Regions from separate parts of the Pantoea nemavictus genome, predicted to be linked through region 1. Evidence: predicted binding sites of a transcription regulator. Region 1 holds the regulator's gene; each other region holds the start of a gene.
What was found. Region 1 encodes PurR, which represses purine synthesis genes. Its sites were predicted from a motif close to CANGCAAACGTTTGCNTG; they were not measured.

Region 1 (3,111 bases):
GGCCGGCGAACATTTTGTGCGGGAGGGGCGGTCTGTTATCAAAAAAATGCTGGCAACGCGCAGGCAGTGCCAGCAGCTGGCCAATGGCTGGCGCGGTGAGTTAAGCATAGCCGTTGACTGCATTGTAAAACCGCAGCGCACCCGACAACTGGTAAAGGATTTCTATCGTCATTTTCCAGATATGGAGTTGATCATCAGCTTTGAGGTGTTCAATGGCGTGTGGGATGCCCTGGCTGACGGACGTGTTGATGTGGCGATTGGTGCCACTCAGGCGATCCCGGTCGGCGGGCGCTTTGCTTTTCAGGATATGGGCGCGCTTAACTGGCGCTGCGTGGTGAGCCCCGATCATCCTTTGGTCAACAGTGAACTGCTGGATGATGAAACGCTGCGTGTGTGGCCATCCCTGGTGCTGGAAGACACCTCGCGTGCGCTGCCGCGTCGTATGACATGGACGCTGGATAATCAGCGGCGGCTGGTGGTGCCGGATTGGGAAGCCGGGCTGGAGTGCCTGCAGGCGGGATTGTGCGTCGGAATGGTGCCGGGTCATCTGGCGCGGCCGCTGCTGAATAATCACCGTTTGGTAGAATTGCCATTGCCGCAAGCCTTTCCGGATAGTCCGTGTTGCGTCAGCTGGGCTGAACAACGTGCGTCACCGGCACTGGAATGGTTACTGGTATATCTCGGGGATGCTGAAACGCTGAACCACGAATGGCTCAGCGAAGTCTCGGTTTAGCGGCGATAGTCGCGGAACGGGCCATCCGCCACTGAGCGACGCTCAATCAGCGTTGGCTGCACCTCAATGGTTTGCGGATCTTCGCGTTTACTGGTGATGCGATCCAATAGCATTTCCAGCGCTTTTTCACCCAGTTCGGCTTTCGGCTGGTGCACGGTCGTCAGGGCTGGAGTGAAATAGCGCGCGTTGCGCACGTTGTCGTAACCAATTACCGAGATATCCTGTGGCACACGTAAACCCATCTCATCGGCGGCACAAATCGCGCCCATGGCCATGATGTCGCCCCCGCAGAATACGGCGGTTGGCCGCTGTTTCTGGTTTAAAATCTGCTGCATCGCCTGGTAACCTGATTCAGGTTCAAAATCGCCCTGAACCACCCATTCTGAACGTACCGCAATGCCCGCCTCGTTCATCGCCTGCAGGAAACCCGCGTGACGTCCGCCGCCGGTGTTGCGCTCCATCTGGCCGGGAATCGCGCCAATGTCGCGATGACCGCGTTCAATCAGATAACGCCCCGCGAGATAGCCACCCTGAAACGCGTTGTCCTGCACTGTATCGGTAAAATCACCGCGTGAAGCGCCCCAATCCATCACCACCATCGGGATATTGCGGTTCTCTTCCAGCATTTGCAGCAGATCGTCCGGATACTCAGAACACATCACCAGCAAACCATCGACGCGTTTTTGCGCCATCATCGACAGATAAGCGCGCTGTTTCTGCAAATCGTTGTGCGCGTTGCCGAGAATCAGCGTATAGCCGCGATCGAAGCAGTGATTTTCTACCGCTTCAATAATTTCGGCAAAGTAGGGCGCTTCGCTCGACGTTGCCAGCAGGCCCAGAGTTTTGGTGTGATTCACTTTCAGACTACGCGCCACGGCACTTGGCGAGTAATGCAATTCTTTGATCGCTTCCCATACGGCGTTACGCGTCTCTTCCGCAACGAAACGCGTTTTGTTGATGACATGCGAAACCGTGGTGGTTGAAACACCGGCGCGCTTCGCGACATCTTTAATTGTTGCCATGAAAATGGTACTCCTGGGATTATCGCAACTTACTGATAAGTATATTGTTAAACGTTTGCGTCTGCTAATGCTTTTACAGCCCAAAAAGCGGGCGAAATGGGGGTGTTTAGCAGGCGAAATCACTTCATCATGCTGTAAATACAGCAGGCGCGAAATCTGTTGCGCAACGAAAGGCGGCGATTCTAGCAAGCTAGCGCGGATAACACGAGATTTTTGCCCACTGCTGTGCGAAAATCGCTTTAACCCTAAAGATTGTGTGACTAAGGAGGCGTGATGAATACTGATTTGAAGCTGGCGCTAATGACGACGGTTGGCGCACTGTTAATGATTATCGCATTCAGCTTTACCGCGATCATGCATTAACAAAAAAGCCGGAGCTGTTAACAGCATCCGGCTTTTTTATTGGCGTTGCGCAACCGCTAGCGAATGGTTTTTGGCGTCATCATACGACGCGCGCCTACATAGTGTTTCTGCCAGTAATCCTCACCTAATGCGCTAATCTGAATATCTTTACCCGTGCGCGGTGACTGAATGAATTTGCCATTGCCGAGATAAACACCGACATGATCGGCGGTGCCGCGATTGTTGATGCGGAAGAACACCAGATCCCCTTTCTCCAGCATTTCACGCTTTATCGGTGCCGCATCGCGCAGGTGATACATTTCATTGGCGGTGCGCGGGAATTTGAACTTTACCAGGTCTTTATAGGCGTACCACACCAGGCCGCTGCAATCGAAGCCGGTGTGAGGTGAGGTACCGCCCCACTGATAGGGTTTGCCAAGCTGGCCCATTAATTTGGTCATCGCCGTCTCACGCGCTTTTTGATAGCGCTGACGATGTGCTTTGCTCATTTTGATGCCGGTAAGCGCTATGGCTTCATCATCAACTTCAATCGCAGATGACTTTTTCGCTAGGCGTTGATGACCGTATTTCTTACCGGAGAGTTTCAGCGAGGATTTTTTGCTGGTGGTTTTGTGCAGCGCGGTTTCTGTCGGTGTCTGTTTTTTGAGTTTGAATTTTTGGACGGCAGTCAGGCGCGATTTTTTAGTTGTGGTTTTCACCGGACGTCGTTTGCGGCGCTCGTCTTCACGTGCGCTCTTTTTCTCTGCTTTTAACGTACTGGCGTTAACGGGCGCATGCGGAGATGCAGCGGCCACATTAAAGAACAGTTGGGCTAAAGCCAGTATGAAAAGCGTAATCAGTAGACGCATAATCCGGTTACAGGTTAAGCAGGCTGAATGAAAACAGACTGCGGCAAAGTGAGAGAAATCTGATCAAGTGACCAGCGCCGAGGCAATTCTAATCCACTTTTTTTGCAAAAGGTAAGGCCTTTTTCCATTAATATGTTACCAGATT
Region 2 (3,111 bases), 1.9 Mb from region 1:
AGACTCATTCCGCCGCTCCCAGCGTATAGCCCACACCATGCACGGTGCGAATAAACTGGCTACCGAGTTTTTTACGCAGATGATGAATGTGCACTTCCACCGCATTGCTGGAGACATCCTCATTCCAGCTATACAGTTTTTCTTCCAGCTGACTGCGCGTCAGCACGCGGCCAGGGTTGCGCAGAAACAGCTCCAGCAGCGCCAGTTCACGGCTCTTCAGGCTGACGGCTTCGCCATCGCACATTACGCTGTGGCTGCCGGGCGCCATCACCACCTTGCCGTGTTTGAGTTCGGGCTGTAGTTGCCCGTGACGACGACGGATCAGCGCCTGCAAGCGCGCCGCCACTTCTGTCAGCGCAAACGGCTTGCACAGGTAATCATCGGCGCCGAGCTGCAATCCCTGCACACGCTGATCGAGCGCATCACGCGCGGTAAGGATCAGAACTGGCACATCGTGTCCTTGCTGGCGCCATTGGCGCAGGATATCCAGACCGTCGCGCTCGGGCAGCGACAGATCCAGCACCACCGCATCCCAGGGGGCCGCTGTTAACGCTTGAAACCCGCTTTCGCCGGAGACAAACCAGTCCACGCTGAAGCCGAGTTTGGTGAGCCCGACTTTTAATCCGTCACCAATCAGCGTGTCATCTTCAATCAGTAAAATGCGCATTACGTCTCCTTCTGTTAAACGGAGTTATACGAAGCACAATCACTCTTGTACAGCGAAAATCGCGGCAAATAGACTATTTTTCATGAATGTACGCGCAATGCGTTTTCTTAAGATCCTGTTAAGAACCTTGTGGTGAAATAGCTCCCGTAATCCGACACATTGATGAAAAAGAGGTCATTTATGAAAAAGTCTGCAGCTCTATTAGCCGTTATCGCGCTGGCCGCTACGCCGGTACTTGCCGCCCAGCAGGGTGGCTTTATTGATCCGAATGCACCAACGGCGCAGGTTAAGTCTGGTGGTTTCAAAGCTGATAACACCAGTGTTGTTACGGTGAAACAGGCCGAAGAGATGAAAGACGATAGCTGGATTACCGTGCGCGGTACGCTAGAGAAGCAAATTGGTGATGAGGATTATCAGTTCCGTGATGCCACTGGCACCATGAAGGTCGAAATCGATCATAAGCGCTGGAACGGTTTAACCATCTCACCGAAGGATCAGGTAGAACTGACCGGTGAACTGGATAAAGATTTCAACTCCATCGAACTGGACGTGAAACAGGTGCGTAAACTGCCATAATTTCCTCCCCGGGGCCGTGTAAGCGGCTCCGCAATCCCACCAAACTCAAATTCTCTCTGGTACAAGCGAAACGTTTCGATGGCGATCACATTTCCGTGATGCCGTCATTGAGTTGCCGCGCGCATTTTATACACTCCCGATCAGCGAAACGTTTCGCTGTGGAGTGGAAGAAATGAAAAAAGGTCGCTTGTTAAACGCTGAAGTCTCTCATGTGATTGCCCGCCTGGGGCACACCGATACGCTGACGATTGCAGATGCAGGCTTGCCGATTCCGGCCGGTCCACAGCGCATCGATCTGGCGTTAACGCCGGGTACGCCCGAATTTTTACAGGTGGTCGACGTTATCACGCAGGAGATGCAGGTCGAAAGCGCCCTGATGGCGGAGGAGATTAAGCAGCATAATCCGCAGCTCCACAGCGCACTGCTCGCCGTGCTCGAAGCCTTGCAACGGCACCAGGGGAATGTCATTACCATCCGTTACACCAGCCATGAACAATTCAAACAACAAACGCAGCGTAGTCAGGCGGTCATTCGCAGCGGAGAGTGTTCTCCGTATGCGAATGTCATCCTGAGCGCTGGCGTGACCTTCTGAGGCCGTTATGCAACCGCTATTGCAACTCAAAGGGATTGAAAAGTCGTTTCCTGGCGTGAAAGCGCTGAATGGCGCCTCGCTTGCCGTCTATCCTGGCCGCGTCATGGCGCTGGTGGGTGAAAACGGTGCCGGTAAATCCACCATGATGAAAGTGCTTACCGGCATTTACAGCATGGACGCCGGTTCCATGCAGTGGCTAGGTAAGGATGTGGCGTTCTCTGGCCCAAAAGCGTCTCAGGAAGCGGGCATTGGCATCATCCATCAGGAACTGAACCTGATTCCACAACTGACTGTTGCCGAGAATATTTTCCTTGGCCGTGAATTTGTTAACCGCTTTGGCCGCATCGAATGGAAAAAGATGTACGCCGCGGCGGATGCGCTGTTAAAGCGCCTCAATCTGCGTTTTAGCAGCCACAAGCTGGTGGGCGATTTGTCGATTGGCGATCAGCAGATGGTCGAGATCGCCAAAGTGCTCAGCTTCGAGTCGAAAGTCATCATTATGGATGAACCGACCGATGCGCTAACCGATACCGAAACGCTGTCGTTGTTCCGCGTGATTAATGAACTGAAAGCGCAGGGCTGCGGCATCGTCTATATCTCGCACCGCATGAAAGAGATCTTCGAGATTTGCGATGACGTCACCGTGTTCCGCGATGGGCAGTTTATCGCCGAGCGTGCGGTCAGCGATCTGAGCGAAGAGAGCCTGATCGAGATGATGGTCGGCCGCAAGCTGGAAGATCAATATCCGCGCATCGATCAACAGCCGGGTGAGATCCGCTTAAAAGTAGAAAACCTGAGCGGGCCGGGCGTCGATGATGTCAGCTTTACGCTGCGCAAAGGGGAAATCCTTGGCGTGTCCGGCCTGATGGGCGCGGGCCGGACCGAATTGATGAAAGTGCTGTATGGCGCCTTGCCGCGCAGCAAAGGCAAAGTGACGCTGAATGGCCGCGAGATCATGACCCGCTCACCGCAGGATGGCTTAGCAAACGGCATCGTTTATATCTCTGAAGACCGCAAGCGCGATGGCCTGGTGCTTGGCATGTCGGTGAAAGAGAACATGTCGCTGACCGCGCTGCGCTATTTCAGTACCGGCGCGGGCAATCTCCGACACAGTGACGAGCAGCTGGCGGTGGGCGATTTTATCCGCCTGTTCAACGTCAAAACCCCCTCAATGGAGCAGCCGATTGGCCTGCTGTCCGGTGGTAATCAGCAAAAAGTAGCGATTGCGCGCGGTCTGATGACGCGCCCCGATGTGCTGATTCTTGATGAGCCGACA
Region 3 (3,111 bases), 230 kb from region 1:
ATGCGCTCACGTGACGCTTTACAGCCACCAAAGACGCTGAGCTGATTGCCGCCGGCATAACGGACTTTGACGTGATGATCGTCGTCAGGAAAATCCTGCGTAATGCGACGGACCAGTTCGATGCTCAGTGCGTCCAGTGCACCTGTGGGCAGGGGCGAAGTTTTTGCTACGGTAATTTCAACACGCATAGAAGCCTCCGGAATAATATACTGTTTATTTGTACAGTATAGTTATCCCGAAGGCAAGCAGCATTGAATTAATCTTTAATGCGCCAGTTCAGGGTTTCACCGGCAAGGAACGGCACCAACGTATCGTCAGCCAGCGCAATACTCTCCTCAACCTTCCAGGACTCACGCACCAGCGTTATGGTGCCTTCGTTCAACGGCAGACCATAGAAATTGGCGCCGTTCTCAGAGCAGAAAGCTTCGAAATGTTCTAACGCATGCAACTCTTCAAATACCGTGGCGTAAGCCGGCAGCGAGGTAGGGGCATTAAACACGCCTGCACAACCGCAGCTGGCCTCTTTCAGGTGGCGCAGATGCGGTGCGGTATCGGTACCGAGAAATACACGACGATTACCGCTGGCGACCAGCTTGCGCAGCGCTTCCTGATGGATATTGCGCTTCAGAATCGGCAAGCAATAGAGATGGGGACGTACGCCGCCCACCAGCATGTGGTTTCGGTTAAACATCAGGTGCTGCGGCGTAATTGTTGCGCCCAGCAGATCGTTACCTGCAGCCAGATACTCGGCGGCTTCTTGGGTGGTGATATGTTCCATCACCACTTTCAACGCCGGGAACTGTTTGCGCAGCGGTTCCAGCACGGTTTCGATAAAGCGGGCTTCACGGTCAAAAATATCGATATGCGCATCGGTCACTTCGCCGTGCACCAGCATTGGCATTCCGATTTGCTGCATGCGATCCAGCACCTTAGCAATGGAAGCGATGTTGGTGACACCATGGCTGGAGTTGGTGGTGGCGTGTGCAGGATAGAGTTTGGCTGCGGTAAAGGTCCCGTCACGGAAACCGCGTTCGATCTCATCAGGATCGAGCGAATCGGTGAGGTAGCAGGTCATCAGCGGAGTAAAAGCATGCTCAGCAGGCAACGCGGCCAGAATACGTTCGCGATAGGCTACGGCAGCCGCCACGCTAATGACCGGTGGCACCAGATTTGGCATGACAATCGCACGACCATTCACGGCGCTGGTATAAGGCAGCACGGCGTTAAGCATCGCGCCATCGCGCAGATGGATGTGCCAGTCGTCAGGGCGGCGAATAGTGATTTGCTGAGGTTGGGCTGTCATTCAAAAAGACTCCGGCTGAGAAGAAAACGAGAGGCGCGTTTAGGCCGGGGAGTAATCATAAGGATGTGGGCAACCGTTTGCACGGGATTTTATCGTGACATACAAAAACCGCACCCGAAGGTGCGGTTGCGTGGATTATTCGGTAAACGGAATCACTAATTGTCCCGGTTTTACTTCAATCCCTTTAGCGAGTTTCTTCGCCAGCGCTTCGCCTTTACTGCGGTCTGCACTCAGCACATAGGCCGGCTTCTCATTGAAGTAGCGTTTCAGCGACTCATTGAGATAAGGCGTCAGCGTTTTCATGATTGAAGCCATTTTCTCTGGCTGCACCTGCGCATCAACAATTTCCATATCATGCAGATAAATCGCGCCTTCCTGGGCGTTATACACCGGCTGCGCCTTCATCTTCAGCAGCATTTCTGCCTGCTGCGGACCAAAGAGCGAGCTGACATTGATATTGGCTTTACCGGAAAGCGTGATTTTGCCCGGCTCTTCGCGGCCAATTTGGCTATTGAGTTCACTCAGCACGATATGCGCATTTACCAGCCCGGAAACGCCGATGTCTTTTTCAAAGTTATTGCGCTTTTGCAGCGCCTGATTCACTTCCTGCTCGCTGATGGTGTATTGCGTTAATTGGTTACAGCCGCTGAGTAGCACGGCTAAAAACAGGGCCAGCAGCCCGGAAAACGCCTTTTTCATAGTGTCCTCATCCTGATCGAAACGGCAAAACAGCGATAGCCTGCCTGAATATGGACAAGGTGTCACCAGGCCAGAGCTGAGAAGCGCGACTGCGCTTCTCATTGCAGGATGATTAAGCGGCGATAGAGGAGAGGAGATTAACCTGGGTTTGTTTCGCCATATTGTCGCGATAATCGGCCACACGGCTCGGCCATTCAATGCCGCTAACCAGCGTCAGGGAGCGCAGCAGCGGGAACAGATGAATGTCATCTTCGGAAAGCTCGCCGTTAACGGCGTTAGGTTTGACAATCAACTTATCGAGCTGGCGCAGATCATCGCTGATGTTTTTAATCAGACCCGGCGCGTGTTTACGCAATTCGGTGAAGTCACCGATGCTGGCCTGTTTTTTCTCGCTAAAGTAGCGGCGTGCTTCCGGCGTGGCAAATTCGGCAAAGGACGCATCGGCGATGCGCGGTATCAGCAGCTTATTGACGTAGCCGTTCACGCGGCGCAGCCAGTCGCTAATCGCGGGATTACTTTTGCCATTCAGCAGCGGTTCATGATCGGATTTATCCACCAGACGTACAATATCCATGCTTTCCGGCACGGCACTGCCATCGGCTTTTTGCAGAATCGGCGCCATTTTCTGGCCAATCAACCTCTTCGGTGTTTGCTCATCGTCATTGAGCATCACGATCAGTTCTAACGGCAGATTTTTTAACCCGAAAATCATGCGTGCCTTCACGCAGAAAGGGCAGTGATCGTAGATGTAAAGTTTCATCCCGTTTCTCCTGTGGTTCTCAGGGTGACGGAGGTCACCCTTTTTTCGGACGTGCGGGAAGTATGGAAGAGATCTTTGGCCGGGGCAAACTAGCTGCTGAAAATCGCCGGAGCCACCGGGCGCGGCTGGAACTGCCACCACAGAGCGAAAAGCGTGACCATGCCCACGCTGCTGAGCAGCATCCACGGCAGTTCGGGTAGCGCCCATTGCTGGCCCATATCGAACATCCAGCCGCCGCCGGAATAGCCGATTAAGCCGCCAATGGCGAGGCCGAGACGACTAAAGCCCATATAGCTGCCACGCGCGCGCGAACTGGCCAGCGACGCGCTGAGCGTTTCACGCGCCGGTT
Region 4 (3,111 bases), 3.1 Mb from region 1:
TCTTCACGATATTGGCGGTGACCACTAAGTGGCCGACGTGCTCGGCAATGACCACCAGCGCGGCCGGCAGAATGGTCAGCATCGCCACCCACTCAAAACGCGGCGTATAGAAGGTTGGCAGCGCAAACCACGGTGCATTTTCCACCGCAGTCCAGTCCACAATTCCCATGCCGTAAGAGAGCGCATAGCCGACCAACACGCCGACTAAAATCGGGATGATGGCGAGGAAACCGCGGAACAGCACCGAACCAAAGACCGTGACCGCCAGCGTCACCATGGAGATGATCACCGTTTTGCTGTCTGGCGAAGTACCGTCAGCAGGCAGCAAGCCAGCCATATTCGCCGCTACGCCCGCCAGTTCCAGACCGATAACCGCCACAATCGCGCCCATCGCCGCCGGAGGGAACATCACGTCAAGCCAGCCGGTACCGGCTTTTTTCACGATCAACGCCACCACGCAGAACAGGAAACCACAGAGGATAAAACCGCCGAGCGCCACTTCATAACCGAGCGGCAACAGCAGCAGCACCGGCGAAATAAAGGCAAAGCTTGAACCGAGATAAGCGGGGATTTTTCCTTTACAGATAAACAGATACAGCAGCGTGCCGACGCCGTTAAACAGCAACACCGTGGCCGGGTTGATGTGAAACAGAATCGGCACCAGCACGGTGGCGCCGAACATGGCGAACAGGTGCTGCAGGCTGAGTGGAATGGTTTGCAGCAGCGGTGGGCGTTCACTAACGCCGATTGCACGACGAGTCATTGTTATCCCCTATCCTCTTCGTTATTCGCGCCATGGCTGCGTTGCCCTGGCGTGAATAACTCAAGGATGACATTGTTGTGTTTTTAGACAAAAAAAAGCCGACTCTCTGGCCGGCTGCTTTCTTTATTTGGTTCCGAAAATCTTGTCGCCGGCATCGCCGAGCCCGGGGATGATGTATCCCTTTTCGTTCAATCCCTGATCGACAGATGCAGTGTACAGCTCCACATCCGGATGCGCTTTTTCTAAAGCCGCAATCCCTTCTGGCGCGGCCACCAGCACCAGCACCTTAATACTGGTACAACCGGCTTTCTTCAGCAGATCGATGGTGGCAATCATCGAACCACCGGTTGCCAGCATCGGATCGACCACCAGCGCCAGGCGCTCTTCAATGTTCGATACCAGCTTCTGGAAATAGGGTACCGGCTCCAGCGTCTCTTCATCACGATACACGCCGACCACGCTGATACGCGCGCTCGGTACGTGCTCAAGCACCCCTTCCATCATGCCGAGGCCAGCACGCAGAATCGGAACAACCGTGATTTTTTTACCTTTGATCTGATCGATTTCGACCGGACCGTTCCAGCCTTCGATGGTGACGCGCTCGGTTTCCAGATCGGCGGTGGCTTCATAGGTCAGCAAGCTGCCCACTTCCGAGGCCAGCTCGCGGAAACGCTTGGTGCTGATATCATGCTCACGCATCAGGCCCAGTTTATGTTTGACCAGCGGGTGTTTGACTTCCACGATCTTCATGATTGTTCTCCCGGAATTGAGTTGAGCTAAAAAAAAATCGCCGGATTATACCGCCTTTTCGCCGCCGCGCCACATGTCATCGGTCAATGGCTTGCCTGAATCTGCTCAAGAGTAAGGATTGGCGAAAATCTGACGCTGTGCAAAGGCAGCGTGAGATGGGACTCGCAAACGTTTGCCTGCGCTGTTAGAATTGCCGCGCTTAATTTTTGCCACCAACCGCAACTCGCGTGGGGATTCCGCAGTGACCGACAAAACCTCTCTCAGCTACAAAGACGCCGGTGTTGATATCGATGCTGGTAACGATCTGGTTGACCGTATTAAAGGCGTAGTGAAAAAAACTCGCCGCCCGGAAGTGATGGGTGGATTGGGTGGATTCGGCGCGCTCTGTGCGCTGCCGCAGAAGTACCGCGAGCCTGTGCTGGTCTCCGGAACCGATGGCGTCGGCACCAAGCTGCGTCTGGCGATGGATCTCAAACGCCATGACAGCATCGGCATCGATCTGGTTGCGATGTGTGTCAACGACCTGATCGTGCAAGGTGCAGAGCCGCTGTTCTTCCTCGATTATTACGCGACCGGCAAGCTGGATGTAGACACGGCTTCCTCGGTGATCACCGGCATTGCCGAAGGCTGCTTGCAGTCTGGCTGTGCGCTGGTGGGCGGCGAAACCGCTGAAATGCCTGGCATGTACCACGGCGAAGATTACGATGTGGCCGGTTTCTGCGTCGGCGTGGTGGAAAAATCAGAAATCATCGACGGTTCGAAAGTGCAGGACGGTGACGTGCTGATCGCGCTGGGTTCCAGCGGTCCACACTCGAACGGTTACTCGCTGGTGCGCAAGATTCTGGAAGTCAGCCAGACCGATCCTGAAACCAAGCAGCTGGAAGGCAAATCATTGGCCGATCACCTGCTGGCGCCGACCCGCATCTACGTGAAAAACATCCTTAGCCTGATTGAACAGGTTGATGTGCATGCGATTTCACATCTGACTGGCGGCGGCTTCTGGGAAAATATCCCACGCGTATTGCCAGACAATACTCAGGCCGTGCTGGAAGAGAGCAGCTGGCAGTGGCCTGCGGTATTCACCTGGATGCAGCAAGCGGGTAATGTTAGCCGCTTTGAAATGTACCGCACCTTTAACTGCGGCGTGGGCATGGTGATTGCGCTGAGCCCGGCAGACGCAGATAAAGCGGTGCAACTGATGAGTGACGCTGGCGAAAAAGCGTGGAAAATCGGTGTGATTAAAGCGTCTGATGCTGAAGAGCGTGTGGTTATCAACCCATGAAAAAACTGGTTGTACTGATCTCCGGCAACGGAAGCAATCTTCAGTCCATCCTCGACGCCTGCGCAAGCGGGCGTATTAACGGCAGCGTCGCTGCCGTTTTCAGTAATAAAGCCAGCGCCTACGGTTTGACGCGTGCGCGGGAAGCCGATGTCGCGCAGCATGCGTTAGCCGCCAGTGATTTTGCCGACCGTGCAGCCTTCGATCACCAGCTAATGCAGGAGATTGACGCGTACGCACCGGATTTGGTGGTGTTGGCTGGCTATATGCGCATCCTCAGCAGCGCTTTTGTCGCGCACTATCACGATCGTTTGGTGAA

Region 2: the regulator PurR is predicted to act here: its motif matches at 1,385-1,402, upstream of rbsD (D-ribose pyranase).
Region 3: the regulator PurR is predicted to act here: its motif matches at 1,370-1,387, upstream of pyrC (dihydroorotase).
Region 4: the regulator PurR is predicted to act here: its motif matches at 1,675-1,692, upstream of purM (phosphoribosylformylglycinamidine cyclo-ligase).

Annotation. Positions count from the first base shown of each region.
Region 1 is NZ_JBBGZW010000001.1:3,967,392-3,970,502, forward strand. It holds gene punR (DNA-binding transcriptional activator PunR) at 1-733, shown strand, start outside; gene purR (HTH-type transcriptional repressor PurR) at 730-1,755, opposite strand; gene cydH (cytochrome bd-I oxidase subunit CydH) at 2,029-2,118, shown strand; gene WH298_RS18335 (C40 family peptidase) at 2,175-2,966, opposite strand.
Region 2 is NZ_JBBGZW010000001.1:2,074,590-2,077,700, reverse strand. It holds gene qseC (quorum sensing histidine kinase QseC) at 1-8, opposite strand, end outside; gene qseB (quorum sensing response regulator transcription factor QseB) at 5-667, opposite strand; gene WH298_RS09535 (YgiW/YdeI family stress tolerance OB fold protein) at 848-1,243, shown strand; gene rbsD (D-ribose pyranase) at 1,416-1,835, shown strand; gene rbsA (ribose ABC transporter ATP-binding protein RbsA) at 1,843-3,111, shown strand, end outside.
Region 3 is NZ_JBBGZW010000001.1:3,734,310-3,737,420, forward strand. It holds gene dinI (DNA damage-inducible protein I) at 1-188, opposite strand, end outside; gene pyrC (dihydroorotase) at 257-1,303, opposite strand; gene WH298_RS17170 (lipoprotein) at 1,439-2,002, opposite strand; gene grxB (glutaredoxin 2) at 2,115-2,762, opposite strand; gene mdtH (multidrug efflux MFS transporter MdtH) at 2,852-3,111, opposite strand, start outside.
Region 4 is NZ_JBBGZW010000001.1:869,105-872,215, forward strand. It holds gene uraA (uracil permease) at 1-763, opposite strand, end outside; gene upp (uracil phosphoribosyltransferase) at 887-1,513, opposite strand; gene purM (phosphoribosylformylglycinamidine cyclo-ligase) at 1,755-2,795, shown strand; gene purN (phosphoribosylglycinamide formyltransferase) at 2,792-3,111, shown strand, end outside.